DNA from 4 places in the Alteromonas sp. ABM1_013 genome. Region 1 is predicted to be linked to each of the others. Evidence: predicted binding sites of a transcription regulator. Region 1 holds the regulator's gene; each other region holds the start of a gene.

What was found. The regulator sigma-54, encoded in region 1, starts transcription at its own class of promoters, with help from an activator protein. The targets are predictions, from matches to a motif close to GTTGGCACGNNNNTNGNNT.
Region 2: the regulator sigma-54 is predicted to act here: its motif matches at 1,670-1,688, upstream of ACXAGK_RS15995 (BON domain-containing protein).
Region 3: the regulator sigma-54 is predicted to act here: its motif matches at 2,552-2,570, upstream of ACXAGK_RS13315 (Tll0287-like domain-containing protein).
Region 4: the regulator sigma-54 is predicted to act here: its motif matches at 5,471-5,489, upstream of xdp1 (exosortase-dependent surface protein XDP1).

The regions. Positions count from the first base shown of each region.
Region 1 covers NZ_JBSWXH010000001.1:435,401-443,618, forward strand. Annotated here, with positions in the region: gene ACXAGK_RS01860 (spondin domain-containing protein) at 1-506, opposite strand, end outside; gene ACXAGK_RS01865 (spondin domain-containing protein) at 519-1,334, opposite strand; gene ACXAGK_RS01870 (response regulator transcription factor) at 1,559-2,311, shown strand; gene mgtE (magnesium transporter) at 2,366-3,724, opposite strand; gene ACXAGK_RS01880 (HPr family phosphocarrier protein) at 3,898-4,170, opposite strand; gene rapZ (RNase adapter RapZ) at 4,170-5,015, opposite strand; gene ptsN (PTS IIA-like nitrogen regulatory protein PtsN) at 5,099-5,542, opposite strand; gene hpf (ribosome hibernation promoting factor) at 5,556-5,843, opposite strand; gene ACXAGK_RS01900 (RNA polymerase factor sigma-54) at 5,874-7,355, opposite strand; gene lptB (LPS export ABC transporter ATP-binding protein) at 7,429-8,154, opposite strand; gene lptA (lipopolysaccharide transport periplasmic protein LptA) at 8,157-8,218, opposite strand, start outside.
Region 2 covers NZ_JBSWXH010000005.1:276,989-285,206, reverse strand. Annotated here, with positions in the region: gene ACXAGK_RS16005 (hypothetical protein) at 1-288, shown strand, start outside; gene ACXAGK_RS16000 (endonuclease/exonuclease/phosphatase family protein) at 305-1,288, opposite strand; gene ACXAGK_RS15995 (BON domain-containing protein) at 1,723-2,322, shown strand; partial or broken gene ACXAGK_RS15990 (polysaccharide lyase family 7 protein) at 2,943-4,019, opposite strand; gene ACXAGK_RS15985 (hypothetical protein) at 4,685-5,062, shown strand; gene pyk (pyruvate kinase) at 5,193-6,629, opposite strand; gene ACXAGK_RS15975 (MurR/RpiR family transcriptional regulator) at 6,868-7,719, opposite strand; gene zwf (glucose-6-phosphate dehydrogenase) at 8,004-8,218, shown strand, end outside.
Region 3 covers NZ_JBSWXH010000004.1:324,442-332,659, reverse strand. Annotated here, with positions in the region: gene ACXAGK_RS13330 (TonB-dependent receptor) at 1-590, opposite strand, end outside; gene ACXAGK_RS13325 (hypothetical protein) at 662-1,072, opposite strand; gene ACXAGK_RS13320 (sigma-54 interaction domain-containing protein) at 1,135-2,481, opposite strand; gene ACXAGK_RS13315 (Tll0287-like domain-containing protein) at 2,633-3,235, shown strand; gene ACXAGK_RS13310 (cytochrome ubiquinol oxidase subunit I) at 3,603-5,183, shown strand; gene cydB (cytochrome d ubiquinol oxidase subunit II) at 5,180-6,316, shown strand; gene cydX (cytochrome bd-I oxidase subunit CydX) at 6,327-6,440, shown strand; gene ACXAGK_RS13295 (ABC transporter ATP-binding protein/permease) at 6,620-8,218, shown strand, end outside.
Region 4 covers NZ_JBSWXH010000002.1:861,295-869,512, forward strand. Annotated here, with positions in the region: gene dld (D-lactate dehydrogenase) at 1-1,527, shown strand, start outside; gene prsT (XrtA/PEP-CTERM system TPR-repeat protein PrsT) at 1,546-4,359, opposite strand; gene xdp1 (exosortase-dependent surface protein XDP1) at 4,465-5,430, opposite strand; gene xdp1 (exosortase-dependent surface protein XDP1) at 5,593-6,531, opposite strand; gene pssA (CDP-diacylglycerol--serine O-phosphatidyltransferase) at 6,902-7,702, shown strand; partial or broken rRNA gene ACXAGK_RS08400 (16S ribosomal RNA) at 8,186-8,218, shown strand, end outside.

The DNA of each region.
Region 1 (8,218 bases):
ACCAACATGGTCGTTACTGTAAGGCGCAGGTCATCCGCATCTAACTCAGGTACGACTAAGGTTAATTCTGTACCCATTGAGCGTGGGCCCAGTATTCCCCCAGAGTTTTGCGCATCCAAAAAGTCCGTGGAGTCCATGGCTTCAGTAATGACCATAGACGGGTCACCGCCCTCAGCCATAATTTCAATGCCCATGCTGGCTGGCTCGCCCTCACTAAATGAATGGAAGCCCGACTCGTGCAATATGACTGCGGCAGGTGCAAAGGGCTGGGAATACGTCAAATTAGTAATTTGAACCGTGTAAACCGCTGAATTACCGTTTATACCATCTTGTCCGTCGGAACCGTCTTGGCCGTCTGCGCCATCGGCACCATCTTGACCGTCGACTCCAGCTTCACCTTGAGGACCCGTTGGCCCTTGAGGTCCTGTATCACCATCGTCGCCGCACGCCGCTAAAAGAGCTGATAGCATTAATAACGTACTGAGTTTTACTATTGGATTAGTCATTGTAATGGCTCCTTAAGATGCAGGAACAGTAATAACTACACGTGCTACTGGGTTCAACCAACGGTGTACGGTAGAGTCCAGATCACTGGCACCAGCGGCGCTATCAGTATCGCCAAGCGCATTGCGGTGAATGTGCACTGGGCCATCTTCACCATCTTCTATTTCACCATTAACTACCTGTGCCCCCACACCAGTGCCACCTGTACCTAAATCAACGATACGAGTAGGTGCACCGCCACCGGCAACACCAGGAACACCATATCCACCAAGCGCATTTCCTGTCCCAGCTTCAACAACGTCAGTACGAGCACTATTTAGCTCATCGTTTAACTCAGTACCGGCATCGTAAGCATTTAAATAATACGTATAGGTGCCAGGTTCAGTAGGGATTTCAATACTGTCCATACCTACAAAGGCATCATTGGTCGGTATCAGCATAGATAGCAGTGAAAGATAAGGCTTGTCCATTGTGTCGAAGGGATAACTTAATGTTGCTTTCGGGGCTAGAAGACCGCCAAAACGATGCCATGTGTTTGAGCCATTGTCTGTATCGACAGGACCCAATAACGCCTCAAAGTTAGCGCCGCTTGAATCAGCGTTTTGCTCATCATCAATAACCCCCGCTTCAGCAAGCCAGGCTAACGCCGATGAAGCTGGCTGGCCCACTTCAAAAGCGTCAACGGTGTCATCGTGCGCAATAACTAGGCGCGGCGTAAAGCTTTGCGCTTGGGTTAAATTAGTAATTTCAACATCTAAGGTAACGGCTTGGCTTACTGAAATTGTTGCTAGCGACAGTAGGGTAGCGCTAGCAAGTTTAGTGAATTTCATCTTATTGTCCTTGTTTATGGCTTAATTCGCATAAAAATTTAGGGCAGTAAAATTTTTAATTCATCACAGAACTATCACAAAAAACGCACAGATTTGTATCGATGAATAACACTATTGTTAGAAATTTTTAGTGCTTATTTATCAATCAAAAAAATTGTTATTAATGTGAAATAAAAACACGGAGGGTCGGGTCTTGTTTTTTATCGGCGAATTAGGAGCGAGTTATGATCCTTATCATCTACAGCGGGAATAAGTTTCAACAAAACATATCGCAATGTTTGAGCAAGCATAGTTTTCTTTATGACGCAGTCTCTAATTTTCAATCAGCAGAATCCTTGCTAAAAGCACAACATTATTCACTTATAATCGTTGAATCGGTACGAAACGAGATGTGCCTGCAGCGTATTAAAACTCTCGTAGACGCTAACTCCGAAAGCTGGGTAGTGGCTGTCGAAAGTGAGATGTCGACAGCAAATACGGCCTGCTCGGAGGTAGATGAAGCAAATTATTATGAAGCGGGTGTTGATGACTACCTTACTGGTACGTTTGACGAACGCATGTTTTCGGCACGTATTCGCTCTCATATGCGTAGAAGTATGCCTAACCATGAAAACACGAGAGCTTCCGGTGGTAGTGACGAGCGTATCGAGATAGGCCCGCTTAGCGTCGACTTGCGTTATCACAGCGTGACGATTAATGGGCAATTGCTGACACTAACAGCACGAGAATTTACCTTGTTGAATTATTTCTGTCGTCATCCCAATCAGGTTTTTTCTCGCAACCAACTACTTAGCGAGGTGTGGGGCTATAATCACGAAGGGTACGAACATACGGTAAACACCCATATTAATCGTCTACGCAGTAAACTCGATAAGGTTAACAGTATTGAAAATGGCGGACAGCTAGTACAAACCGTATGGGGTGTCGGATACAAACTGAATATTAATGGGTATACAGCCAATTCGTTAATTGCCTGAGCGCATAATATCAAAAATCGCTAGATCCTAATTAAGGATGATTATTTTTTAGGCTTAAATTAAAAACAGCGTTGCCGTACCTAAAAAGGCAAAGATACCAACTACATCTGTTATCGTAGTTAGAATAACGCTTCCAGCAAGCGCTGGGTCTATTTTAAGGCGCTTCATGATCATGGGTAAAGTTGCGCCGGCAAGCGCTGCCGCAATCATGTTTACCATCATCGCAAAGGCGATAATAACGCCCAGCATGTAATCTTGCTTCCAAAGTGCGATAACAGAGGCAATAAGCACTGCCCAAATTGCCCCATTTAAAAAGCCAATCGAGATTTCTTTACTGATAAGCCAACGCGAGTTACTGGCATTTACATGACCGAGCGCCATACCCCGAATAACAAGGGTTAGTGTCTGGTTACCAGCCACGCCGCCCATGCTCGGTACGATAGTATTTAATATAGCTAATACGGCAAGCTGGCTTAGCGTGGCTTCAAATAAGTCACTTACCATTGCTGCCATTAGCGCAGTCACTAAATTTACTGCCAGCCAGACGGAGCGGCGTTTAGTACTTTGCATAACCGGTGCAAAGGTATCTTCATCATCATCAAGACCCGCCATACTCATCATTGAGTGTTCGGCGTCTTCACGAATGATATCAACCACGTCATCAATGGTAATTCGCCCAACTAAGCGATGATTTTCATCAACTACCGGCGCTGAAAGCCAGTTATAACGCTCAAACAGGCTTGCCACTTCATCGTCGGGCATGTTTACCGGAATGGCCTCCGACTCTTCGTCCATAACATCAGACACCTTGTCGTCGGTATCCGCGGTGAGAAGACGGGCAACAGGGATGATACCGACCAGATTGTCGGTTCTATTGACCACATAGAAAGTGTCTGTATTTTCCGGTAACTCACCTTTTAAGCGAATGTAGCGAAGAACCACATCAATGGTTACATCAGGACGCAAGGTAATGGTATCGGTGTTCATGATGAAACCAGCGGTTTCCTCACCGTAAGACAGCGCCTGCTCTGCACGTACGCGGTCTTGTGCATCCATTGAATCGAGAATGTCTGCCAGCACAGGTTCAGGAAGGCTACTCAGCGTTTCTGCCAAGTCATCGGTATCCATTTCTTCAAGTGCATCAACCACATTGGCGGGGAGCATCTTTGTGATAATACCGTTTCGAACATCATCAGAGAGTTCTTCTAAAATATCACCGTGAAAGTCGCTATCAATTAGCTCCCACAACTCATCACGGGTCCTGCTAGGGCTAGATTCGAGAATATGCGCAACGTCTGAAGGGGGAAGTTCAAGCAGAAGCTTACGTACAGATACAAATTGACCGTTTATCAACGCTGCGTTAAGTGCGCGTAATTGGGTTTGTACGTATTTAGAAACAAGCGCTTCTGCCATAAGGCGTTATTCCTACTAAGCTGATATGGAAAATAAAGGCTGTGTAGCCTAAGTGTGCGTAGAATATCGCAATTATATTAAGTCTGTCATGATAATTGCGTGGCTTTTACGCAAGAATTTGGAATTACTAAGCTAGCTGTTGATTAATTCGTCAAGAGATATTCGGGTTGAGACTATTCGTCTTCGTTAAATCTGCCTTCAATTAGCTCCTCAATTGCAGCAAGTGCATCGACCGCGTCATCACCATCGACAATAACATCTACCTGTTCACCTTGGTGACTTTCCAGCATCATCAAGCCTAAGACGCTGCTTGCATCGGCTTCTTTATCGCCTTTTTTCAAAATGATTTTGGCATGAAACTGATTAGCAAGCTTAACCAATTGCGTGGCTGCTCTGGCGTGTAAGCCTAGTTTATTGACGATTGTAAGCGTTTTTTGAATAGTCATTACTGGTTCAACTCTCTGTGACGAATTTGAACATCAGGGTGTATTTCGCTGAACGTTTTCGACAAGGTTTGGGCAATATAGACTGAGCGGTGTTGGCCGCCAGTGCAACCGATAGCCACAGTCACATAGCTTCTATTGTTGCGTTCTAAATGGGGAAGCCATGTGGTCATCAAGTTTTGAATCTGCCAAATAAATTTGGTTACTACGGGTTGTGAGCCTAAAAATACTTCCACGGGGGCATCTAACCCAGTTAAGTGTTTAAGGTCTGGCTCCCAATGCGGGTTAGGTAAAAAACGCGCGTCAAAAACGTAGTCAGCATCTTTAGGTATGCCGTGTTTAAAGCCAAATGACTCAAAGACAAGAACAAGGCGTGAACTTTTCTTACCCAATATACGTTCACGGATCAATTCGGCGAGTTGATGTATTGTTAGCTTGTCTGTATCTAGGTATAAATCAGCGCGTTCAGTAATTGGCGCAAGAAGCGCAGACTCCGCCCTAATAGCCTCCGATAGAGACTTATTTAGCTTAGCTAAAGGGTGAAGACGGCGAGTTTCGCTAAAACGCTTAACCAGAACGTCATCGCTTGCGTCAATGTACACTATAGTCATCGACCAAGAAGAAGGCAGGTAATCTAGAATCTCTACCAAGTCATCTGGATTTTTGGGAAGATTCCTTACGTCGATACTTACTGCAACTTGATCGTATTCATCAACAACAGTATGGGTGAGGGTGGGAAGCAAATTTACTGGGATATTATCAACACAGTAGTAACCTAAGTCTTCCAATGCGCGAAGTGCGACAGACTTACCAGACCCCGAACGACCACTGATTATGATCAGCTTCACCTAAATTCTCCCTTATATTCTGGTTTCATCACATACGAGTTGTCGAATAAAGCGCCTACCTATGAGGTGTAGGCACTTATTGTTTAACTTAATGCAGAAATAATTTCGTCGCTGGTTGTTGCACGACGTATTGTTTTAATCGTTTCTTTGTCGCTTAGCTTACCGGCTACGGTAGCCAGTGTCTGAAGGTGTCCTTCGGTTTGCTCTTCGGGAACGAGAAGAGCAAAGAATATGTCTACGGGCTTTTCGTCTAGGGCATCAAAGTTGATAGCTGGTGTACTTGTTACAACGATTGCTATTACCTTCTCAAGGCCGGCCAAGCGACCGTGAGGCAGTGCTATCCCGTTACCAATACCCGTGCTACCCATACGTTCTCGAGCCATCAAGCTATTTAGAACCGTTGCCTGGTCGATGTTATCGTTATGCTTGGCAGCGATATCAGCGATGATCTCAAGAATTCGCTTTTTACTATTACACTGAACCGCACACTCGGTGCGGTCCAGACTTACGATGGCTTGTATATCCATGCTCAATTAACTACTAATGTTTTTTCAGTTTTTCCTTATGCTTGATTACCTGCCGGTCGAGTTTATCAACCATGCTGTCAATCGCCGCATACATGTCGGTATTTTCTGAGGATGCGAATACTTCAGCGCCACTTAAATGAACAGTCGCTTCAGCTTTTTGATTTAATTTTTCAACGTTCAGGATGACATGCACATTAGAAATGTGATCAAAGTGACGTTCAAGTTTGCTGAACTTCGTATCGACATAATTACGCAAAGAGTCGGTGATTTCGACATGATGACCAGTAAGGTTGATTTGCATATTTCGTCTTCCTTATATTATTAAGCCCGTTTAAATAAGGCTTTTGCGTTGGTTCGACGGCGGGATCGACAATGATTCCCGGTATTTTGCTATTGTTCGCCGAGCGACTTTTATGCCTTGCTCGGCCAACAATGAAGCAATCTTGCTATCACTTAGCGGCTTGCTAGGATTTTCCGCAGCCACTAACTTCTTGATCAATGCACGAATCGCTGTAGATGAACACTCACCACCTGACTCTGTTGCTACGTGGCTTGAGAAGAAATACTTCAATTCGAAGATGCCACGGGGCGTATGCATATACTTCTGCGTTGTTACACGCGAAATAGTCGATTCGTGCATATCTACCATTTCTGCGACATCATTTAGCACCATTGGTTTCATCATTTCCGGGCCGTGCTCAAAAAAGCCCATTTGCTGCTGCACAATGCAATTTGCAACCTTCATTAAGGTATCGTTGCGAGATTCAAGGCTCTTTATGAACCACTTGGCCTCTTGCATGTGTGAGCGGATGAATTGTGAATCGCTGCTGTTCTTGGCACGACGACTCATCGCTGCGTACTGTTGGTTTACGCTTAATTTAGGCAGACTGTCGGGGTTCAGTTCAACCACCCAACGGCCATTTTTCTTGGTTACTGAGACATCAGGAATAACGTACTCAGGCTCTTTAGTAACTAAAGCACTACCTGGGCGAGGATTCAAGGTTTGAAGTAAACGCATTGCTTCGCGCAGCTGCTCTTCTTTCAATCGGCTCTTACGCATTAGCGTGCGGTAGTCTTTACTGCTCAGTAAGTCTGAATATTCCTCAATAAGCTGCTTCGCTTCAGCAAGCCACGGTGTGTCTTCTGAAAACTGGCGTAATTGCACCATAAGACACTCTTGAGGTGTACGAGAACCTGAACCAATGGGGTCGAACATTTGAATGCGCTTAAGTACACACTCTATTTCGTCCATTTCGATAGGCTCTTCTAGATCATCGTCGTTGACCGCTTCTAAGATGTCGTCAAGAGTAACGGTTAAATAACCTGATTCGTCAATTGAGTCGATGATTGCTGTAGCGATAGCGCGGTCAGTATCTGAAAAATGAGTGAGGCGCATTTGCCAAAGAAGATGTTCTTGGATGTCTTCTGTGGTCTCACCTTGGAAGATTTGTTCATCATCATTAGATGGGCCAGGTGCAGGCGCGGAAGAAGCCGAATAATACTCATCCCAGGTACTGTCGATAGGTAGCTCATCGGGAAGATCATTCTTCTCCAGTGCATCTCCCGCTTCTAGCGTATCGCTCGATGCAGAAGCGGTCGCTTCAGCAGCGCTATCGTCACTATCGACATTGTTCTTTTCTACTTGTGGCTCGTCGTTACTTTCTTCCACTTCTAAAAGCGGATTAGAATCGAGGGCTTCTTGTATCTCTTGCTGGAGATCAAGCGTAGAAAGCTGCAGCAGTTTAATTGCCTGCTGAAGCTGAGGTGTCATGGTAAGTTGTTGGCTAAATTTTAGCTGTAAAGATGGTTTCATCTACGTCTTATTTAAATGCTCTAAATTAAATATACCAGAGCGAAACTGAAAAATGACAATTAGGTTACACTAACTATAGCCTGAATTGTTCGCCTAGGTATACGTCCCTTACTTTTTGATTACTTAAAACCTGTTCCGCAGTTCCTTGCGCAATAAGCTCGCCATGACTCACAATGTACGCTTTTTCGCAAACATCCAATGTTTCGCGTACGTTATGGTCCGTGATAAGGATACCAATACCCCTATCTCGCAGATGCTGTATTATCTTCTTTATATCATTAACTGATATTGGATCAACACCGGCAAATGGTTCGTCTAACAAAATAAATTGTGGTTTTGCTGCCAGAGCTCGAGCAATCTCTACGCGACGCCGTTCTCCCCCTGACAAACTCATCCCCGTACTATTACGTATATGGTTGATATTAAATTCATCAAGTAGGGCGTCTGCTTCTTCTTCTTGCTGCTGTGAATTTAAATCTTTACGGGTTTGCAAAATGGCCATGATATTTTCATGTACCGTAAGCTTTCTAAATATTGATGCCTCTTGCGGGAGGTAGCCTATACCGCGGCGTGCGCGCTCATGCATTGGCTGGTGAGTAAGCTCATTATCATCAATTTCGATCTTGCCTTTGTCTAAGTTGACTAAGCCTACAATCATGTAAAAAGTGGTGGTCTTACCAGCGCCGTTAGGGCCGAGAAGACCAACAATTTGACCGGTAGACACTGAAAGGCTTACATCGCGAACAACCTGTCGCGATTTATACGATTTAGCAAGGTTTTTAGCGCTCAAAGTTGCCATTGCTATTCATTGTCCTCGTTGTCTTTCTTAGACGATGTTTTACGAATGGTGTCAGGAGTAAATA
Region 2 (8,218 bases), on a different contig from region 1:
ATTTGTGACAATGACTATATCGGTGTGGTACGCGACCCTGTAAAGCGAGAGTATATTTGTGTACGCTCAGCTTTGGTTAAAGACGCTAAGCCTACGCTGATAAAACCCAATAAAAAAGCCATTGAGATTATGCTAGATAGCGAGCAACTTCTTGCAAAGGATAAAGAGCTTCTTAACCAAGCTGTTTGGCCAAGAGAGCATAGTTTAATTGGTTTGGCGCACTTCAAAAAGCGTGAAGAGGCTTGCGACAGCCTCATGTGGTGTGTAAAACATCGTGGGGCGCGTTAAACATCATTGAACCGCTTTATCCTTTGTCGGTCATTAACGCAAGTTCGGTATAAAGAGGGTAGTGATCAGATCCCACACCCTCTAACTTCTCAATGTTTACTAAACCAAAGTGTTTAGAGTGAAAAACGTGATCTAGCGGCCACTTCACTAATGGGTACTTTGCGTGGAACGTATTAAAAAAGCCTCGGCCTTCCCTAGGGTCTAATAGGCCGCTTATTTTCTTAAAGTTCCTGGTAGTAGGTGACCACGCGACGTCATTTAGATCGCCAGCGACTATGATTGGACCTTCTGTTTTAGCAATTTCCTCGCCTACTACGGTCAACTCGACATCCCTAGGTTTAGCATAGGTATTTTCCGTAGGGCTTGGCGGTTTTGGATGAAGAAAATACAGCAGCACATCTTGACCATGATGATTGATTTTTACCCTCATAGATGGCACATCGTCTTCTATCATAAAACGAAGTGTAGCCTCTTCAAATGGGATCTTGCTGTATAGATGCATGCCGTAAAGATTTTCTAGAGGGCAGAATTTGCGGTAAGGATATTCTGACTCTATTTCGCTAATGCCCTTCTGCCACTTTTCATTAGATTCAAGAGTAACCAGAAAGTCGGGGTGTTTATTGCGCACGTGCTCAATGAGTTTGCGAAAATCGTTGTTTGGCATATATACGTTACTGGAAAGCACGCTAAGTTTACGGCTCGTGTCCTCATTACCCACGCGTTGTACTTCACGCTTGTACAGGGGAGTGTAGGGGATTATCCAAACAATCTGGTAAATCAAGCTAACAATTAAGCCTACCACCAAAATTAGCGAAAGGCTATTTAATGGGGCGTAGTACGATGCTTTAAAAGCGAACCCAATAAGTAATAAAGAAATAATAGCTGCTATTTGAAGTCGTGGAAACTCCCATACTCTTACCAACCAGTGTGAAGAGGGTAAAAGGGGAGCCCAGCTTACAGCGATAAAAAAGACTGAAGCAGCAGTGAGTGCAGTATCCATGTCTAGATGGTCCTTGAGTAAAACTGACAAAACACATCTTACCTAAACCAAGAAAGTTAGTTGGCATGTCAAAGGCGATGTAGATGATGTGAAAACAATGGTTATAATTACGGCGGTTTTCTAAAATAAGTTTAACCTTACCTTTCTATTGAGCGTCAGTATCTGTGCATGGTTCTATGGATCTTTTCAATGTTAATTCCACCGTGTTATTTCCACAGGGACATTAAGTGGCAAATTATAAATAGAGCACTTTCCATAGGGCATACGCTGTTTGCTTGTGTTAAGTAAAAAATTCTCGAAATAAGGCAAAGTTTGCAAATTCCAGAAGTCCGTTATAATCGAAAATCAATAATTAATGTATATAAAACAACAGGATATTATGTTGGCAAGGTTTTAGCACCTGTAGTTGTGAGTTTCGACAAAGGAGAAATGTTATGAAACGTTCAATTATTTCTGTGATTGTTGCTACAACATTAACTACAGCTGCTTATGCTGGTGATATGGACACAGACAATAAGTGGGAAAAAGGTGCTAAAGACGCATGGATTGACGGTAAAGCAGAAGCTACGCTGTTGTTCAATGGCAATCTAGATTCATTCGACATCAACACCGATGTGAAAGATGGCAATGTCGTTCTTACAGGCAAAGTTGAAAACTCTGTCGATAAAAAATTAGCTGAAGAGTTGGTAGCTAACATCGACGGTGTATCCTCTGTAGATAACAAGCTTACTGTTGTTAACGACAACGATATGCATAAAGAGATGTCTGACGACATGGAAGACACTGTAGATGAAGGCACAAGTGAATTAACTGACGCCAAAATTGCTACAGTAATTAAGACTCGCCTTCTCATGGACACAGATATTTCAGGCTTTGACATTGACGTTGACGTAGAAAATGGCGTGGTAACACTGACTGGCGAAGTCGATTCTGACGCTGAGCGTGACCTAGCAGTAGAAATTGCTAAAAATGCTTCTGATGTTAAAGACGTAGAGAGTGACCTACGTGTTGTTACTGAAACTGCAATGAACTAAAGTTTCTTCATCCGACATTATGAAAAAGGGGCATGCGCCCCTTTTTTCTTGCCTAACGAAAGTAAGGTAAAATGGTTAGCAAATCGACATAACTAATGTTTCCACTCTTCATCCAATAGGACAACTTCACCGTTTTCAGATTTAATTTCTTTTCGGGATTCAGTGCCATTTTCTTTCACAAGATAAAATTCATAAATCGTAATATCAGTTCCGTATTGTTTACTTTCAATGATACGCCTAACTTGGTCAGAGTTTTCCTGCTTATTGATAAGTGTTTTTACAGCGGAAGGTAAATCTTCCATAGTTAAATCCCGCTGTACTTCAACAATTTTCCACTGCTCTCCATCTTGCAGCATATCGAATTCTATTTCATTTCCATTAGCGTCTTCACCTTCAACATCAAGATATACATGATCGTGTTTGTATTCTTTCTCAACTTCTTGTATCGCAAAATTAGGCGCAACGCTTTTTATTGCCGTTAACGCGGAAGTAGGAATAGCATCTATGGATATCGCTTCTTTTTTGTTTAGCGTAGCGCCAATCTTAACATTGTCGCTTTTCGCCACAGGTCTTTGCGCCCCAGGTTTTTGCGTAATTAGGTTCGCTTTGAAGGTTTCAGTAGGTTCGCTGCTTTCACCTACCGTTAAGTTGGAAAACGCAACCTGTACATAGTCACCATTTTTCTTATCTTCTTCCCAGTTTCCTGTACCCATACATGCAGCGTACCAAAAGCCGTCATCATCTTTAGTACTGCACTGGTTATAAGCGCCAGCTTTAAAATAATTCCAATCTAGCGTATAGCCGTAGGGGTGATCGTGTTGGTCCAACTCTCCATAAGCATTTACCCCATTGGCAAGATTAATAGCATAATTAACGGTTTTGTGTTCGTCTGATTTAAAGCTTAGGTACATCACGTCACCGTGAACGTTCACTTCATAACTAAAGCTCTCGTTAAGTTTAATACCTTCGCTACCCGGGTTTTCTGGGTCGGTCCATAAATTTCCCCAAACTGGATAAGCAATATCAGTACGGTTTTTATCATTCTTGGGCAAGTTGCGCTCGTAAGTCCAGAATACAGAACCAGTTTCATGCTGTGGCCACTTTTTATAATAAATCTTGAGTGGTTCATTACCCCAACCAAATCCTTTGACCTTTTTCTTCCATTTACTGGCGTGTATTTGGCCTACTACCACTGAAAAAGCCGGCGCTTTGTCGGGATATTTAGCTCTGGTAGCGACGTGCTGCACTTTAAGCGTGGCATTTAATTTTCCGCCGACTTGCGCAAAGCGATCTGAAATAGGGTTGCTGGCAACAGTAAAGTTATTCTTTGGGGAGTGAGTTTTTATGCGTGTGTTAGAGCCGCGAAGCATATGTCGAAGTTCGCTACGAGTATTAGATGAATTTTGAGTGGTTAGCGCTTTATTAGGCGCAGCAAATACCATATTGCCGTCATCGTCAACATAGAAAAAATCTTTGTGCTCAAAGCTCTGAATATCCTTTACGGATATTTCGTCAACTTTCCCATTGTTGTCTTTATCTGTAGGGATTGTAATTTTCCATTCGCTTAAATCAAACTTCTCAGCTGGAAGTGCCTCAGCATTAGTAAGACCTGAAGCGAAGAGTAGTGGAAGGCACGTCAACAGGGGCTTTGTCCATGGGGAAACAGAGACGATAAATAACGAAAAGGCAGTAGGCATTGTTTTTATTTTAGACATTTAAACCTCTTAGTAGACAATCGCTTACCAATACAACTCATACTTAAGTTAATATTATTGGTAAGTCCAGTTTTGGGTTGAAGTTTTACTTTGTAATGCCAATTTATCACTCCTGTAAACCAATTGCAAAATGTTATCAAGTCGTTAACGTTAAAGAGGTCTGAAGGGAAGAGTGATTATATAACCTTCATTTTTATTGTTGATTTCGATTTTTTTTTATACTTATGTCTATGCGCTTCGCGATATTTAGCGCGAGAAATAAACTTTTTGGTAATACCAAATATGCATTAGACACTATATTCTTTATCTACTGTTTGTTTGAGCCTATTTCACTAACTTAAGTTTAGAAACGCTTAAATTAAACCTGAAGGAAAGACACGGAAAATTTCTCTTAAAGTGTGTAGAAAGTTCTCTATATACATTTTGCAGTAGCAGTCTTGTTTCATATCTTCCTGATATTAAAAGAAATATATTGTGGTATAGAAGCTGCAATCTCAAATTATAAATTACATTTAGCAATTAATATTAGCGCGCTGTTTGGCATACGATAACTTTTCATCGCCGAAGAAGTTAACCAAATAGAAGTCGTTAACCAAATAATTGTTATCCAAATTATGAGCAGTTCACAGTTAGTCAAGGAGTGAGGCATGAACATTTTAAAGTGGGTTTATTCAGCTATTGTTGTTTCAGTTGTCATAGCACTAATCGGCATGTTTGGGCAGGGTAAGCTTTCAGTTAGCCAAGCAACGGCCGATGACGCAGAACGCACTGTTCACGCCGATATTGTTAAGGTTGAACAGACCTTATCACTGGTAGAGTTTGATTTATCCAAAAAGGCGCATTTGCTTAGAAAAACACGCTTAGATTTTTATGTTAAGCAGGCAAAACAAGCCGATTTAAGAGGTTGGAAGTTTAAACGTGATGAGTTCGTTGAACGGGCTGAAAACATCATTAGCCACCATCTTACACAATATGCGAACGATATAACTCAAGAGACAGAGACCTACACTGCACAGGCAATCTAGCCTAAACAGTATTAACAAAAACGCCCCTTAAATCATAAAGGTGTAAGGGGCGTTTTTAGTTTCCAAACCCATTAAAATTTCAGGCAAAAAAAAGCGAAGCTTAAGCTTCGCTTTCAATATTCGTTTCAGGCTATTCAACTTCTACAATTTTCAAAGTGTTAGTTGCGCCTACTTTTTCCATTTCATCGCCATAAGTAAGGATGATGCTGTCACCGCTTTTCACTAAGCCTTTGTCTTTTAGCGAAGCAATAACATCGTACTTTAATTTGCCTGGTTCGCTGTTAGATGAGTCAAAGTAAACTGGCTTCACACCACGACACAATGCCATAGTGTTAAGCGTAGATTCGTGACGAGACATGGCAATTATTGGTAGTGACGTAGTAATACGAGACATCAAGGTTGGCGTAGTTCCACTTTCTGTCAAACCGACAATCGCCTTAACGCTTGGCAGGTGGTTCGCTGCATACACAGCTGAAAGTGCAATTGATTCGCTCGTTGATGAAAACTTCTGATCCATGCGGTGCTTAGAAATTTTAACGCTTGGATGAGTTTCTGCACCTTCACAAACACGGGCCATTGCTGCAACCGTCTCGATAGGGAAGTTACCCGCAGCGGTTTCAGCTGAAAGCATAACCGCGTCCGTGCCGTCTAGTACAGCGTTTGCTACGTCCATAACTTCAGCACGTGTCGGCATTGGGCTATCAATCATCGACTCCATCATTTGAGTCGCTGTAATAACAACCTTGTTCAGTTGACGAGAGCGGGCAATTAACTTCTTCTGAACGCCAACAAGTTCTGCGTCGCCAATTTCTACACCCAAATCACCACGAGCTACCATTACAGCATCAGAGGCTACGATAATATCGTCCATGGCTTCATCAGAAGCTACAGTTTCAGCACGTTCAACCTTTGCACAAATTTTGGCGTAGCAGCCTGCTGCTTCAGCAAGTTCTCTCGCGTAGTTTAAATCTGCGCCGCTTCGTGGGAATGACACTGCAAGGTAATCGACACCGATTTTTGCTGCAGTTTTAATGTCTTCTTTGTCTTTGTCAGTAAGTGCATCTGCTGAAAGGCCACCGCCTTGACGATTAATGCCTTTGTTGTTTGAAAGTTTACCACCAACGGTGACTTCAGTAACAACTTTGCGTCCTTCAACACCTGTCACACGAAGCTGAATACGACCATCGTCCAGAAGAAGGATATCGCCAGCAGATACGTCGTCAGGAAGCGCCTTGTAATCAATACCTACTTGGTTGATATCGCCTTCGTCACGACCTAACTCAGCGTCTAGGATGAACTTAGCACCGATATCTAAATGAACAGCACCCTCGGCAAAACGGGCAACACGAATTTTAGGGCCTTGAAGGTCCCCCAAAATGGCTACGTATTTACCTAAGTTCTTTGCAGCCTGACGAACGCGTTTAGCTCGCTCGATGTGGTCTTCAGCCTGCCCGTGTGAAAAGTTCATTCGCACTGTATTCGCGCCAGCGGCTATTAGCGCCTGAATTTTCTCAAGTGAGTCTGTTGAAGGTCCTAGGGTGGCAAGAATTTTAGTTCTTCTGGTCATGTGATTCCGTCGCTGTTTCTAAGTTAGAAAAGACAAAGAGTGATAGGCGTTGGCTATTAAATGAACGCCTGTAATCGCTTTACGTAATTTTATTACAGAATAATAGTTGAATTTGACAATAATGTGAATGAAATAAACAAAAACGCCCAACTGGCTCGACCAGTTAGGCGCTCTTCTGGATTCATCAGTCGCTAATTGCTACGGCAATAAAGGCGACTATGATCAGAGTAGTGGTGATTTAATCGCCACGTTTTTCGTATCGTGAACCACGCAATGTGTCTTTTACGCGCTTAAGGTTTTCTCTGAACTTATTACCGCGGCGCAATGTAAACCCTGTTGCCAACACGTCAATAAGGGTCAATTGCGCTATACGTGAAGCCATCGGCATATACATGTCGGTATCTTCTGGCACTTCCAATGACAACACATAGGTACACTCTTGAGCGAGAGGGCTTTCTGCCGATGTAATACCAACAACTGTTGCATCGTTCATTCGAGCGATTTGAGCGATTTCAACTAAGCTTTTAGTACGACCAGTATGGCTTATCAAAACCACGACATCACCGGCCGAACAATTCATACAGCTCATACGCTGCATTAGGATATCTTCAAAGTACACAACAGGCACGTTGAATCGGAAGAACTTGTTAAGTGCATCGTGAGCCACAGAAGCCGACGCACCTAAACCGAAAAATGAAATTTTCTGAGCCTGGGTGAGTAGATCAACTACGCGATTAACCACATTGACGTTCACTGACTGACGGGCAACTTCAAGCGATGCCATAGTAGACTCAAATATCTTGTTCGTATATTCGTCAGGGCTGTCATTTTCATCGACGTGACGATTAACATATGGCGTGCCGTTAGCTAAGCTTTGCGCCAAATGAAGTTTAAAATCTGGAAAGCCTTTTGTATCCAGTCTTCGACAGAATCGGTTAACAGTGGGCTCACTAACATCCGACATTTTAGCGAGGGTTGCTATACTCGAATGAATGGCTGTTTGTGGGTTAGCTAAAATAACTTCAGCTACCTTTTTTTCAGATTTACTGAATGCCGCTTGGTTTTGTGTGATTTTTTCTAAAATGTTCATACAGATATAGCAATTGGTTAGCACAAATTATTGTAAGGTACATCTGTAATAGTACCCAATGTGACGTCTGTGACAAGAAAAATGTAATTTTTTGACAAAATTTGTTGTTTCAAACAGGTTAAATCAGGGTAAACTGAGGGAAATAGTAAAGATTCAGATCCTATAGTTGGTTCAAGTTGTAATTTTACTACATTTGGTGTTAACTATACGGTAAAAATAGTCGTTAGTGTTGTAAATAACTGTACAATACGCCGCGCACACATACATTTAAAAGGTCGACGAATATGGTATTGGATAATTCCTACGAGCCCTGTGATTTTGTACTTTTTGGTACGCTGGGAGATCTTTCACGACGCAAGTTATTGCCTTCTTTATATCAGTTAGAAAAAGCTAACTTGATGCACCCAGACACTACCATTGTTGGTGTGGCGCGTCAGGAAATGGAGCTTGAAGCGTATATCGAAGAAGTTCACGCTAACCTTATTAAGTTTGGTGAAAA
Region 3 (8,218 bases), on a different contig from region 1:
GCGCCGCTAATGAAAGCTTGGTTCGTTTTGTAAAGCACATTGCCTTGGTATTGCTGTCCGCTACCCGGGCCAATTAAACTTGCATTTACACTGCCAGTAATACCGCTTTCTAAACCAAAAAGAGATGCTGCATCCGCGTTAATACGCAACTTTCCACCTAGCGTTTGCACCCCAGCACTCACCGGTACAATACCGCGATACAAAGTAGCAGTAAGCCCTGGCTCTGGCAGTACGTGGGATAATGGCGAGTCCATGGAGTTAGGCCCCGCACCCGCTATATCGACACCGTCAATGGATAGGCCAACCCTATCGCCAAACAAACCTCGATATTGAATAAGACCTGTTACCGGCCCGTTTCGGGAAACGGATACGCCAGGCAGTTGCGCTAACTGATCGCCAAAATCAGCGTCTATATTAGTTGCGGCGGTCACCGTTTCTCGCTCAATTTCTACTGTATTATCCTTAAGCGAAGAGCCAATAACTGTAATCACTTCTGTTGAAGCGCTGTCAACGAACGCCGATGTGTTTGCATAAACGTGTGCAGATGTGCAGGCAGCTGAAATAGCGAATGCCAGTAAAGAATACTTCATAACAATTCCATTAAATAAACGAACTATATGCACGGTTAAACCATGCGCGTTAAGTGTGTTTTAAGGTTTTGTTATGCAATTGGTGGAGCGCGGCCAAGCGGGGCGGCAAACGCAAATGATGTGTAGGGCGCTGCTGCAAGGCGAGACGCCAAGGCGCGATAGCGCACAAGGGATATCACTACTAATGCATCTACAGGTACGTTGTCCATTTGAGGAAGGTCGGCCAACGTGCCGTTGGTACAATCTACGTGCTCAACAGGTGCTTTTAGTAGTTCTGGGCTTATGAATACAAACTCACCTTCAAGCTCTGTTGCGCTTACCGATATATAGCGCATGGTTTTGCCAGTACAGATAAGTTCAATATCGTCGCCCACCAATCCACGGGCATGCTGCATAGTATGCGAAGCAAGGCCGAGTGCTAATGCATTTTGCAAAAGCATACAAAGGCAAAGTGTTAAGGCTATCAGGCGTTTAATCGACATTTTTTATCTTTTTAAATTGCGCACTTTTATCATAGCCTGTGACGACAGTTTATTTCTACTGATTAATTGTGTTCGTTAATACCAGCTTTGATACCGGCTTTATTTAATTTTCGATAAAGGGTACGTGTGCTCACGCCCAACTGGTCCGCAAGCTGGTTTATATCGCCTTTGAAAGAATCATAAACCTCAGCAAGATAAGCGTGCTCGGCTTCTTCTAGGGTCATAATTTCATTCGCAGGCTTTGCCAGCCCCTTAACATCCACTTTTCGAACGTATCTAACATTACTATTTGCCACTGGGCTTAGGTCTTCGCCTGTAAAGTCATCGTCAAGGTCAGGTAAGTCTGACTCGTATATTACGGTCTCATCGGCAAGTAATATGGCTTGCTCCACGATGTTACGTAACTCGCGAATATTGCCCGGAAAGGCGTAGCTGCTTAATTTTTCGAGGGCTTTTTTATGGAAACGCTTTTTTTCGTGGGACTGGGCCAAAAAGTGCGTTGCAATTAGCGCAATATCTGACTTTCTTTCTCGTAAGGACGGAAGATTGATAGGAAAGCCAGCAATTCGATAGTAAAGGTCACGCCTGAATTCCCCCTTTTCTACCATTTGCTTTAAATTTTTATGTGATGCACACACCAAACGGAAGTTGGCCTTCTTCGAAACTACGCTTCCCACAGGGCGATAGGTCTGGGTTTCAAAAAGCCGGAGTAGTTTAACCTGCATGGCGAGGGGAATATCGCCTACTTCGTCGAAAAATAGAGTGCCACCCTCTGCAGCCTCTACCAGTCCTTTTTTATTGGTGGTCGCGCCGGTGAACGCACCTTTTTCATAGCCGAATAACTCGCTTTCAAGCAACGCATCAGACAACCCAGTGCATTCAATTACAACAAAAGGTTTTTCAGCCCGATGGCTACTTGAGTGTAGAGCCTGAGACACCAGTTCTTTCCCGGTTCCGGTTTCACCAAACAGTAAAACAGATATATCTGAGTTTGCAGCGCGGTTAATTTTATTCAGCATCGTTTTGAATGCTTCTGACTCGCCAATCATTTTTCCAGCAGAGGGGCGGTTAGACGCAAAGGCAAGCTTATCTAGAATTTCCAGATAACCTATTAAATCCCCGTGACCGTCGAAGATAGGTCGCATCAGAATGTCACAGTAGCGTTGGCCCTCGCTGGTGGTATGGATATGCACCACACTAGCTGCTCGGCCCGACTTTTTACTTTCTTGCATAGGGCACTGCTCGCCGCATTGGTCACAGGGTTTGTTGTTGCGATGAGATACTTGATAGCAGGTGCTATAGCCTAACTTAATATTAACGGGGTACGTGTCTCTGTAAGGCGCATTGACCGCCTCAATAATATAGTTTTGATTGATGAAAATAGCGGGTTTGTCTATTGCATCTATCATTGCTTGTACAATTGATATGTTCATTGTCAGCGTATTAGTTAATGCTACTTTTATCTTGCCAACTTAACATATTGGCATAGAGCTTGTTGATTGTTTTAGTTGAATCACAATGCCTGAGTGCAAATACGTCCGTCAATAGGAGAGTTACACAATGAAAAAACGCACCTTTTTAATTGCGTTGGGGGTAGCCGTAAGCGCCGGTTGCCCTTTCGCTAATGCACAAACCAACGAGCTAGCTGACAGCGAAGTACAAACAAAAGTGAAGCAGGCAAGAGTTCACGCTAAAGCACTTGGTGGAGCGCTTAAATCTAGGCTAAAACAGGCAATTCAGTCTGGTGGTTTAGAAGCGGGTGTAGAAGAGTGTCAGTTGGCCGCCGAGCCTATCGCCGAGGGGCTTAGCCAAAATGGGTGGGAAGTAGGGCGTACTGCGCTAAAAGTGAGAAACCCGAATAACGCGCCAGACGAGTGGGAGCGCGAGCAGCTAGCCCTTTTCACCTCTCTATTGGAAAAGGCTAAGCTAGAGGGTAAACAGCCGTCTATGCCTATGGATACCTACAAGTATGACAGCGATAGTGGCGAGTTCCGGTACATGATGGCTATTCAACAAGGTCAAGTTTGCATGGCGTGCCACGGCGCCCAAGTTGCACCTTCAGTAAAGGACACCATTTTAAAACATTACCCTAACGATGAGGCCACTGGGTTTGAGCTTGGTGAATTGCGCGGCGCGTTCACGCTGACCTATTTGCCGCAGTAATTTAAGTTAATTTTGTATTAGCTGAAGCAAAAGCTCTCTTCTCAACCTATTAAACAAGGCTACGACGCCCCTCTCCTCTTTTTACGTGTGCCAATTTTGTCATTAAAAGTGACAAAATTGGCTCGGTGATCGTATTGAATCCTTGCGATGGATCAAAGTGCGCAACTTTTCGCCATGGAATAATTGTCCTGCACAGTACGAATAGACTGTCATTTATCAGTTGTTAGTACAGATTAACGAGAAAAGTGATGTATGGCACAAACCATGCTCTAGCTGTGATGAATGTTCACGTGATAACCACTGAATAACCAATAAATTTATTTAAGGTCAAGCGCTTATCGCGCAAAAGAGACAAGGGAGATAACCCATGAGCGATACGTTAATAGAACTATCGCGGTGGCAATTTGCATTAACTGCGATGTTCCACTTTATTTTTGTACCCTTAACGTTAGGGCTTAGCTTTTTACTTGCCATTATGGAATCCGTTTACGTAATGACAGGTAAAGAGATATACAAGCAAATGACCCAGTTTTGGGGAAAGCTGTTTGGAATTAACTTTGCCATTGGGGTAGCCACAGGCTTAACCATGGAGTTCCAGTTCGGCATGAACTGGTCATACTATTCTCACTATGTGGGCGATATTTTTGGAGCACCACTGGCTATTGAAGGACTGATGGCGTTCTTCTTAGAATCTACATTCGTAGGTTTGTTCTTCTTTGGCTGGGACAAAATGTCTAAGGTTAAACACCTTATGGCAACCTGGCTGGTCGCCATTGGCTCAAACTTCTCAGCATTATGGATCTTAATCGCTAATGGTTGGATGCAGTATCCAGTAGGCGCTGAATTTAACTTTGAAGCCATGCGTATGGAAATGACCAGCTTCGCTGAGGTTGTTTTCAACCCGGTTGCACAAGTTAAGTTCGTTCACACGGTATCTGCAGGTTACGTGACTGGCGCTATGTTCGTATTAGCCATTTCAAGCTATTACCTGCTTAATCATAAACACATCGCTTTTGCGCGTCGTTCATTCGCTATAGCTGCAAGCTTTGGTTTAGCGGCCACATTATCAGTTATTGTGCTGGGTGATGAAAGTGGCTACGAGCTTGGTGACGTACAAAAAGTGAAGTTGGCTGCCGTAGAAGCTGAGTACGAAACCCACCCAGCACCTGCACCATTCACCGTTTTCGGTATACCGAACGATGAAAAAGAAGAAACCGAGTACGCACTTCAGATTCCATGGGCAATGGGCATTATTGCTACACGTTCATTAACTGAAGAAGTAAAAGGTATAAAAGATTTAAAAGAAGAAAACCGAGAGCGTATCTTAAACGGCATCAAAGCATACGAAGTGCTTGATGAAGTAAGAAACGGCACCGCTACAGCAGAGCAGCGCGCTGCTTTTGAAGCGAACAAAGACAGTCTTGGGTACGCCATGTTGTTAGAACCTTATACCGATAATGTTTCTAACCCTTCAGAAACTGCCATTCAGCAAGCCGTTGACTACAGTATTCCTCCGGTAGCGCCGCTATTTTGGAGCTTCCGTATCATGGTTGCTGCAGGCTTTATTATGCTTGCCCTGTTCTTATGCGCATTTTATTACAGCACAAAACATAAAATCACCAAGCCTCGCTGGCTACTAAGAGGCGCTCTTTATGGTTTACCACTTCCTTGGGTGGCGTGTGAAGCAGGCTGGTTCGTTGCGGAATATGGTCGTCAGCCTTGGTCTATCGCAGAAGTGCTGCCAGTGCATACTTCTGTGTCTAACTTGGCGATTAGCGACGTGGTAACCACTATTGTTGCCTATACCGTCTTCTACACAGCAATGTTCATCATTGGCTTTTACCTAATGAAGAAATTCGCGAGAAAAGGTCCAGTCCCACCTGAGGATAAGCAGCATGAAAGTGAGCTTGATTTAATCGACCTTGACGACCAAGGAGCAAAAGCATGATTGATTACGAACTATTAAGAGTTATCTGGTGGGGCCTAGTTGGCGTGCTGCTCATTGGTTTCGCCGTAACTGACGGCTTTGACTTAGGGGTGGGCGCTTTGCTTACCCTTATCGGGAAAAATGACAAAGAACGTCGTGTAATGATAAACACTATTGGACCACATTGGGACGGTAATCAGGTGTGGTTCATTACCGCTGGTGGTGCAATCTTTGCGGCGTGGCCAATGATTTATGCTACGGCATTTTCCGGCTTTTACCTTGCTTTAGCGTTAACGCTAATTGCTCTATGGATGCGTCCAATTGGGTTTGATTATCGCAGTAAATTGCCTAACCCACAGTGGCGCAAAGCTTGGGACTGGGCCTTGTTCGCGGGCGGTATTATTCCAGCGCTTATCTTTGGTGTAGCGTTCGGTAATTTATTATTAGGCGTACCTTTCGAGCTAGATAGTACCCTTAAATCAACCTATACAGGTTCGTTCTTTGGTCTGCTAACGCCTTTTGCCTTAGTAAGTGGCTTATTGTCAGTAGCGATTTTACTTAACCACGGTGCAACCTGGTTACAAATGAAAACCGATGGTTTTATTGAAGTTAGAGCTCGCGCCGTGTCAGTGGTATTGAGCCTGGTAGGCGTAGCCTTGTTTGTTATTGCAGGTGTTTGGGTGGCCTTTGGTTTAGATGGCTTTGTGATTACCTCTGCGGTAGACACTATCGCTACATCGAACCCGCTTAAGAAAGAGGTAGCTATTGAAGCGGGCGGCTGGATGAGCAATTACAGCAAATATCCTTTCATGGTGGTAGCCCCTGTATTAGGTGTAGTAGCTGGTCTTGCCTGCGCGTTCTTCTCTAAGAAAGGCAACCCGGGTATGGCGTTTGTATCAAGTGCACTGTTTATTACTGGCGTAATTCTCACTGCTGGCTTTTCAATGTTCCCGTTCCTAATGCCGAGCATCACCATGCCAGAAGCGAGCCTGACTGTATGGGACGCAACGTCTAGTCACCTAACGCTCAACGTTATGTTTATTGTGGCCTGTATCTTTGTTCCTATTATCTTAAGTTACACAGCCTACAGTTTTTACGTGATGCGTGGTCGCATCAAAAATGATGACCTCGACCAACCTCACACTATCTATTAAGGAGATATTTATGTGGTATTTCGCTTGGATATTAGGTGTTTTACTGGCGTGCTCTTTCGGCATTATCAACGCCATGTGGTTAGAAGCTACAGAAAATATGGATAGACCGGAAGATCAAGAGTAGAAATGGAAGTAGGCTGGCCGCAAGAACACGCCGTGAACCCGTCAAAGGGGGCTTTGCGGCCAGCCCACCACCCCTTCGAAGAGGGTGAAAAAGAAATCAAATAACGAGAAAGATAGATACGAACAGTGATTAAAGAAAAGGTTCCCAACAGGCAAACACTTACTCAGTGGTGTAAGGAAATGGATAGCGCGCACTCGCTTGGCTTGCGTCGTTCTCTTATGTCACAGGTAGCGGTTAAGTGTTTGTCGCTTTTTTCTTTAATTATTGGTTTTTATTACTTTTCTAATATTGCCCAAGACTGGGTGGTGAATAAAACACCCGCCTTACAAAGTGATCTAGCGGGCTTATCTATTTGCTTGGGAATAACCTGGGTGCTTCAAGGCGTAGCGAATCGCTTGTCGTGCCAAGCGAAAGACTCGGTGCTACACAAGCTGGAGCAGAAGTTAAGTAAGGTGTTTGTTTCTCGCCAACATGCCTTAGTTCGACAGCACTCAGTTTATTACTGGCAAACGCTATGGTTACAGAATCTACAAGCTTTTACAGATTGGGCATTGGAATATCGTGTTCAGCAAACAATAGCCGTTGTAGTGCCTTTATTAGCATTAACAGTAATTTTTTATGTCAATCCGGTTATTGGTCTTGGTTTACTAATCACACTTCCTGTTGTGCCGCTTTTCATGATTATTGTTGGTAAGGGCGCAGCTGCACTGCATCGTAAACACTTTGTCGCTCTTGAAAGGTTGGGAAGCTTATTTACAGACCGTTTAGCGGCATTGCCGATGCTAGCAAATTTTCAAGCGCATCAAAGACAAACCGGCCTGCTAAAAGAAGCAAGCGAACAGTTAAATACACGCACAATGAAAGTCGTCAGTGTCGCATTTTTATCTAATAGTGTGCTCGATTTTTTTGCCACGCTTGCTGTGGCGTTAGTGGCGGTGTTTATTGGGTTTTCGCTATTAGGTGAGCTTGAAATTGGCCCGGCTATAACCTTGCAGCAAGGCTTATGGATTTTACTTACCGTACCCTTGTTACTGAGTGAAATGAAAAAACTGGGGCAGGTGTATCATCAAAAAGCTCAGGCTGAAGCAGCGCAAGAAGAACTGGCTCCATTGTACTCACACGTGCCTGATACGATTTCACTACAATCTTATGCTCAATGCGCTGATAATCCTGAGGAAATGTCACGGTTACTAGATGCTTCTAACTTCAACGTGTTCGACTTGCGCGAGCCTGCTTCACTTAAAGAAGGGCACGTACAACCTGCCTTACTAAAAGCTAACTCCTTGATAATCTCACAAGGCGATAAGGTGCTCCTTAGTGGGAAATCTGGAGCGGGGAAAACCTTATTGTTAGAAGCGCTTAGCGGCCAAAGGCCAGCGACCCACAAATTCGAACAGCCAGTAGTGTGGATCACTCAGCACCCCGTCATCACGCCAGGTTCAGTGCGGGAGAACCTATGTCTTAACGATACTTACTCCGATGACATCTTAATGACCGCATTGCAAGACGTTGAACTTGAAGCTTGGCTAACACTGTTGCCCTATGGGCTTGATACTGTGATGACAGACTACCCTCAACTTTCAGGCGGTGAAGCACAGCGTTTGTCACTGGCAAGAGCGTTATTACGTGATGAAAGTATCTGGCTTCTCGATGAACCAACCGCACATTTACCCGATGAGCAACACCATAGGCTAGCTCAGTTGATTAAGCGTTTGGGCGAGAGCAAAACCTTGATATGGGCCTCTCACAAAGCATTGCCAAGTAATTGGTTTAATCAG
Region 4 (8,218 bases), on a different contig from region 1:
GTTGAATATAACTGCGTCATCATTATGCAGGCCGCTATAACGGGTTTGACTGAAGGTTCTACCCCGAGCGGAAATGATTACGATAGACCTGTGGTGGTAATTAACACCTTAGCCATGGATGATATCGTTTTAATAAACGACGGTAACCAAGTGTTGAGTTTTCCTGGGGCAACCTTATTTAAGCTTGAAAAAATGTTAAAGCCCCTTGGCCGCGCGCCACATTCGGTGATTGGATCGTCCTGTTTGGGGGCGTCTATCGTTGGTGGTGTAGCTAATAATTCTGGCGGCGCATTGGTTAAACGAGGCCCCGCTTATACGGAGTTGTCGCTATTTGCACAAATAGATGCTATCGGTGATTTAAAGCTGGTTAATCATTTAGGAATAGACTTGGGTGAAACACCAGAAGAAATTATCGGAAACCTTTCTTCTGGTAATTATTCAAAATCCCTCCCAGAAACGAGTAAAAAAGCGTCAGCCAGTGACTATGAAGAAATCGTTCGAGATGTAAATGCTAGTACGCCTAGTCGCTTCAATGCCGACCCATCAAGACTATATGAAGCCAGCGGTTGCGCGGGTAAAATTGCCGTTTTTGCCGTGCGATTAGATACATTCGAAGTGCCTAAAAAAGAACAAACGTTTTATATCGGCACAAACGATGCTGATGTGCTTACCCGTATCCGCAAAGATATTTTGTCGACGTTTAAACACATTCCCGAAGTTGGCGAATACCTGCATAGAGAGATGTTTGATATTGCGGATGTGTACGGCAAAGATACCATGTTAAGTATTGAGCGTTTGGGAACTGATTCACTACCTAAAATGTTTGCACTAAAAGGGCGGGTGGATGCTGTGCTTAACAAACTGCCTTTTATGCCTCGCTATTTAAGCGACAGAGTTATGCAGTTTGGGAGTAAGTTTTTCTCTGACCAGCTCCCCGCAAGTTTAAGAGCCTACCGCGACAAATACGAGCACCACCTTATCCTTAAAATGAGCGATGGAGGTATTGAAGAGGCAAAGACTCTTTTAGCCAAATTGTTTACTGAAGAGAAGCTAGATGGTGACTATATTACCTGTAATGAAGAGGAAGCGTCTAAAGCCTTTTTACTTCGCTTTGCAGCGGCAGGCGCTGCGGTGCGTTATCAAATGATGCATCATAAACAAGTAGGGGATATTTTAGCGTTAGATATTGCCTTGCGCCGCAATGACGAATTTTGGGTAGAAGCGTTGCCTGAGCACATAGCCAAACACGTTAAAAAGCCGCTTTATTACGGACATTTCTTTTGCCATGTTTTTCATCAAGATTACATACTGAAAAAGGGCAGCGACCCCAAAAAAGTAAAAGCAGAAATGTTGGCACTATTAGATAGCCGCGGTGCTAAATATCCTGCCGAGCATAATGTTGGGCATTTGTATAAAGCAGAGAGTACTCTACAGCAGTTTTACAGAGAGCTAGACCCTACCAATACCTTTAACCCAGGCATTGGTAAGATGGAAAAGCACAAACGCAACTGTTCGTGCTGTGTTTGAATCTATTCGTAGAGAGCCTTACAGGCTCTCTAATAATGCTCTAGCCTGCGGACGTCTAAAGAAAGGTCGCTCTACATTTACTGCATACTCTAGCTCTTTTTTCGCTTCCTCAATTCTATTGAGTTTTGCAAGCGTGTAGCCAAGGTGATAGCGGATGTTAGGGTCATTAGCGTCCCTTGCGAAAGCGTCTCTAAGCATTTTAAGACTACCCTCATAATCTCCCTGTAGCGCTTTAATGTGCCCGAAGGTATCTAGTATTTTCGAAGAATTAGGCTGCAGTTCGTAAGCTTGTCGCGCATAGTTTTTCGCGGTAATTAGCGATTTTTCAATATGCATGATAGCTAAGCGGTTGAAGGCCTCAGCAGGGTTAAGTAGGTTGGGCTCTTCAATAAGCTCTTTATAGAGTGCTGTTGACTCCTCGAACTCTTGTATAAAGAAAAGGTACTGAGCCAGCAGATTTTTAGCTAGCAGGTTGCTCTCATTTTCACTCACTAGTTTTCGCGCGGTTTTCAAAAAAACATCAACAAACTGTTCGTTTAATGCGTAGTTGTAGATCGCAATAAATGCCTGTGCAAAAGAAGCATCCACGTCTAGTGCTTTTTCAAAAGCGTCAATTGCGCTTTCATCATTACCCTTATTCGCAGCTAATCTTCCCTTCAGAAAGTGATAGACCGGATTCTCTCGCTGGTTTGCTGGAATGGTCGCTAATAGCGACTGTGCTTTATCGTTTTTCTGTAAATCTAACAATAAGCTGGTATAGCGCAAAGTTACAAAAGTACTCGTGTTGGCTATTTCGTAAGCGCGCGCCATGGCACCTAGAGCGCTTTCGTTATTTCCTAAATTGCGAGCTTGGTCAGCATAAGCGATAAGCTTTCCAGCATCGTCGTTAATAAAGTTTCTTACAATGCTTAGCGTTTTTTCCGCATCAGCTCGCTGATTATTTGATAGCTGAAGCGCAGCTTTACGAAGAAGGTAGTCAGCATTGTCGAAATCATCTTTTATAAGCAAATCTAAATGATACAGTGCGTTCTTAATGTCGCCTTGCTGCTGGTATAAAGATGAAATGCGCTCTCTAGCACCGACATTCGAAGGGTTGAGCGTTAATATATCAAGATAAATTTGCTTCGCGTCTTCTACGGCGCCCGCTTTGGTTAAATTAAACGCCTTTAGCATTAATGTTTCGTTATGCTGAGGGGACAAAGCAAGTAGCTCTTCTACAAGTTGGTTAGATTTTTCTACATTTCCTAAACGACTCTCTGTAGCTGCTAAATTGAATTTTGCTGGAAAGAGGGTAGGGTTTTGCGCTAGCGCTTTCTCGATGTTGTCTTTAGCTTCCTCCAATTGACCTTGTCTAATCAAAATACCGGCTTTTAGGTTGTACACTTCAGCTTCATCAGGAAAAAGCTTACTTAGTAAATTTGCACCCTTCAGCGCGTTATCGAATTGCTGTGCTTGTAAATTCATTAATGAATAAGTGAAAAGAAAACCCGCGTTATCTTTGTAGGTCGGCAAATTCTTTTCAAGAATTGATAGCGCTTCGTCCTGTTTACCTCTGGCAGCCATTAATTTGATTTTAAACAGCTGGAGTTTGTTCTCATTCGGGTACTTATATTCGAGGTTTTGCAATAAGCGTTCAGCTTTAAACGCTTTGTTCTGGCGAATAAATAAGTCTCCTAGAAGAAGTGCCGAGTCGGGGTCTTCCATCAACGCATCTTGATGGCGTTCAAGTAGGGCAAGCGCTTGCTTATCTTGCTGTGTCGCCATATAGACCTGGCTTAGCATCAATACTGCCTGTAGGTCATCAGGCTCCTGTTGCAAATAGCCATTAAAGTCTTTTGCGGCCGTTTCCATGTTGTTATTAAAGAAGTTTGTTAAACCGCTTATGTAGAGCAACATGGGTTGAGAAGTTATGAGCTCAGGATCAAGCTGTGCCATAAAATCATTAAGCTCTTTTAGCTTCTCGTTATCAATAGCTTGTTGGTTGTCTCTGCTTTGCAACCAACTATTAAGTAAAATGGCCAAAGGATCATTAGGCGTATCTTCAATGATCTCATCTACGAATAGCTTTGCTGTATCGTAGTCTTTCGCTTCTAAATACAAGTCCACTAGATTACGCAGTGCAATAGGGTCATCGCGGTTAAACGTCAGGGCTTTTTGTAAATGTGCAGTTGCCGCATCAGTATCTCCTTGTCGATATGCCAGTTGCCCTTTCAAACGCCATGTTATCGCGTTTTCAGGTTCTAACGACATGGCTTTGTTGATAAGAGACGTTGCTTTGGCTAAATCTTCATTTTGAAGGGCAATAGAGGCTAGACCATTAATGGCAGGCACGAAGTCTGGCGTACGGGAAACGATGGTGTTGTAGTCTCGTAAGGCGCACTGCTCATCTTCTAACCTAATACACGCGGTTGCACGAATTAAAAGCCACTCGCGCTCTGCATCACCCGACAGCTTGTTTAAATCAGAAAACTCTACAACCTCTTTGTATTTGTTCAAGAACAACCATGTGTTGCCAAGCGGCTCTGCAAGAAGGTTAATATCGGCACCCATTTCAAGCGCTTCTACGAACTCCATCTCGGCCGCGGTTAGGTAGCCGTTTATAAGCAGTATTTCACCCATTAGTATCTTTGCAGCTAGATTTTCAGGGTCTTTCTGTAAGCTATTTTTAAGATGAATATAGGCTTCATCGTATTCGTTTTGATTAAACGCGGTGAGCGCTTTTTCGTAATCTTCTGATGTAGTAGCAAAACTGTTGAAAGTGATTAACGATGAGGCAACTGCAGAGATAATAGCGCGATGTACAATTCGCTTTTTATTATTAAAAAAATCCATATAAACCTTCGAAACTTAGCCTAGCCACTGGCTTAAAAATAGCATAAAAAAAGGTGGCCTAAGCCACCTTTTAAAGATACGTGTTTTCTAAGCGTTTTTAAACAATTAAACGCGACGTTTACGTCTGTAAAGCACAAGACCTAAACCTAAGCTCATTAGTGCTAGGGCACCTGGTTCGCTAACTTCTGTTGGAGGAGGCGTTCTTTTTTGCTCTAACCCAACAGTAAGCGATGAAAGCTTAAAGCCAACTTTGTTAACAGAGCCGCTTGCGCTTTGGTCGAATACAGTATTGTAGGCGCCAACAAGCCAATACTTAGCGGCGGTCAGTTTCTTTGTGAATGAAGATTCATAATAGTTATCTGAATTTTTTGTTTCGCTAATGTCGAAATGGCCAAGTGCGCCAGCAATTACGGTGTCACTTACATCTGACCACGTAAAGTCACTAGTGCCGGTAAACAAAGCGTTCGCTTTGTCATAGTCGAGGCCTGCAACAGTGACATCGTTTTTCTCGCCGCCATCGTAGTAATTTGCAGAGAAAGTACCGCCTGTTAAGACGACTTCTTGCTCAAACGATAGTAGGACCATGTCAAAGTCTCTTAAACCACGGTCATTGAAGTTGTCAACAGAGTGGCTGTCTCCCCAAGGCACAGGATCTCCATTACTATTGTAATACAAAGCTTGATCTTGGTTCGTCATACCGTAACCGTATGCTTGCGTGCCAGATCTACAGTTTCCACGTTTATTGATGCTGCAGTTTATGTAATCGACCAGAGACGCTTCTTTCACAGACTGATCTTCTGTACCTTCATCCCATGAGTTCGTGTTGAAGTCATAGGTTAGTGCCTTACTTCCTGTGTCACTCCATGCTGAAACTGAAACCTTGACGTTAATGCCGTCGATTAAAATACCTTGAGAAGCATCTGTACTCTTAAAGATATTAGTAACAGTGGTATTACCATTACCATCAACAAGCGTGTAAGTAGCTTCTTCTAACGCTCTATCGCTAGCATATATGCTTGCACTAAACGGTAGGAGAAAAAGGGGAATGCTTAAAATTTGTTTCAATTTCATTTTTGGACCACAAATACTATGAAAACACTATATTGTCTCTAAGCATTTACTGTGCCATTTTTTATGTTGTTGAATTTGAAGGAGTATTTTGGGGAGTGTTCGGTCTTAGTAAAAAAAACTGACAGGTTGTACCACCTGCCAGTGATCTAAAGTCTAATATCGTTAAATAAGTTTTTTGCGGCGCCACATGACGAAGAGTGAGCAAGCCATGAGTAGTCCGATAGTTCCAGGTTCAGACACTTCGGTAGTACCTGGTGTACCTGTTGATTCTGTGACAGAGAAACCAATGTTGGCAAGTTTGAACGCGTCGTTGCCCACTCTTCCGTCAATTTTACCAAATACAGTATTGTAAGCACCCACCAACCAATATTGGGCCGACTCGGTGAACGTAAAGTCAGCGCGGTGATCTAAATATTCACAGCTCTCTATATCAAATGAGGCAGACGTTAGGGCATTTTCAACAATATCACTCCACGTGTTCACACCAGAGGTTAATTTCTCCGTATTTCCAAGCGCTGCTACAGAGACTTGACTATCGTTACTATTGTATAGCCAAGAAAAGCTAGCGCCGGTAAGCGTTACCGCAGAATCGAACGATAGCAAAACAAAATCATAATCGCGTTCTACGTTTGTGAATCTGTAGTAGTCCGAGTTATCGCTACCGCCAGAAAAGTAGTTAAGGTTATCAATGGCATGGTCTGCACTGCCGCGGTAATTTGATTCATCATTATTGGTAACACCATAAGCCCACTTGTCAGATATTTTCTCTAGCTTCGCGCCGACTACGGTTTCCCCAGTAATTCCATGCGTATCAGAAAAGGCAGACATGTTTATATTTAGCCCGTCTATTTGAACGATGGAATCATTCGTCGGGGAGTTCTGGGTTACTTTGTTATCTACCAAGTCATAATTGTATTCACCTAACGGTGAATTACATACTTTGCTTTGTTCTGATGTTTGACTTGACGAACCGCAATGTGAATAACTCTGCTTGGTATAATAGTAGGTGGCATATGCTGAATTAGCACTTAACGTGGATAGCAAAGCCGTGGAGACTAGTAATACAGACTTCAAAGAAAAGTGTTTTGGAAGTAATAGCATAATTGCTTTCCTATAAAAGAAGCGCTTTTCGCTTCTAGTACATACTAAGAAAGCGTTGCACCTTTCTATAGGCGCACACTTAGTAAGTACCTAATTTCAACATGGACTTGTATGATATATGAACGGTGACCTATTTAAGGTATGTTGCCGTATACCTAGTTATTAGACTCAGTTGAAGGGATTCCTTAGGCGACTGAGGCTTCTAGGAGCTGCTGCTAGTAATGTCGGCGATAGAATAGCGAATACTATTTGCTTTATCGAAGCAGGGTAAAAACATGCAGGTAAAGACACTGTATTTTTACTTTGCTATGCGTTCCTAGATATCTATGAAATAATTAACGCAATTGTATATGTAGAAGTATGAGGACATATGTCTGAACAAAAACGTAAAGGGATATACTTACTTCCCAATTTATTAACAACAGCAGGTTTGTTTTCTGGTTTCTTTGCTGTTGTGTCGTCAATGAACGGTCGTTTTGAAGCAGCCGCTGTCGCAATTTTTGTGGCAATGATATTTGATGGGCTGGATGGACGAGTAGCTAGAATGACAAATACGCAAAGTGATTTCGGCGCAGAGTATGACTCTATGGCCGATATGGTCTCTTTTGGTATGGCACCTGCACTTGTTGCTTATAATTGGGGATTAACAGAACTAGGCAAGTTAGGTTGGTTAGCTGCATTTGTATATGTAGCCGGTGCAGCATTGCGTCTAGCTCGCTTCAATACACAGGTTGGCATCGCTGATAAGCGTTTCTTCCAAGGTCTTGCTAGTCCAGCGGCAGCGGCAGTTGTATCCGGTCTTGTTTGGGTTGGTGTCGAGTATGATGCAGTAGGGACTGACTACGGGTTGATTGTGGCCGCAGTAACTGGTTTAGCTGGCTTACTTATGGTGAGTAACTTTAAGTATAATTCTTTCAAAGAAGTTAACTGGCATGGCAAGGTTCCATTCGTTGGCCTTCTATTAGTGCTTCTAATATTCGTTGTCGTTGCAACAGAGCCAGCGCTTGTACTGTTTTTAGTATTTGCTTTGTATGCACTGGCAGGGCCTATTAATACTTTCCGCACGGTAGAGAAAGTGACTTTAGATGACGTGGTAGGCGATCATGAAGAAGACGCGGACTTCAATGCTGACAAAAAGAACCAAAGCGAAAGTGAAGACGTCTCTAAGTAGTAAGTAGGCAGTTCTAGTCTTTATGAAAAGAGGGATAATCTTTTTTAGTGTTATTAAACAGAGCTTTTTCCGATAAATCTGCCTGCAAAATGAACGAATAGAGTGAAAAGCGACCGAATGGTCGCTTTTTTTGTATTTATTTAAAATAAGTGTTGACGTGAGCGCTCATTTCCCTAAAATGCGCATCCGCTTCGGGGGAAAAGCAAAACAGCAACCCTCCTGAAGTAAGTCTCTACTACCTATATAGGCCAGTAAAGACGGGAGTTTGAAGAAACGCTTCAGAAAATAAATTTTCAAAAAGTGTTGACAACGAAAACTTCCAGCGTATAATGCGCACCTCACTCGAACAGGGTGAGTCACTAAGAAGCAACGGCTTCTAGTGAATGGCAGCGAAGCTGCTACGTTCTTTAACAATTTAGACAAGACAATCTGTGTGGGCACTCGTTAAGAGTGTCACAACGACGATTCATATTTCGATATATTTAATTGAAGAGTTTGATCATGGCTCAGATTGAA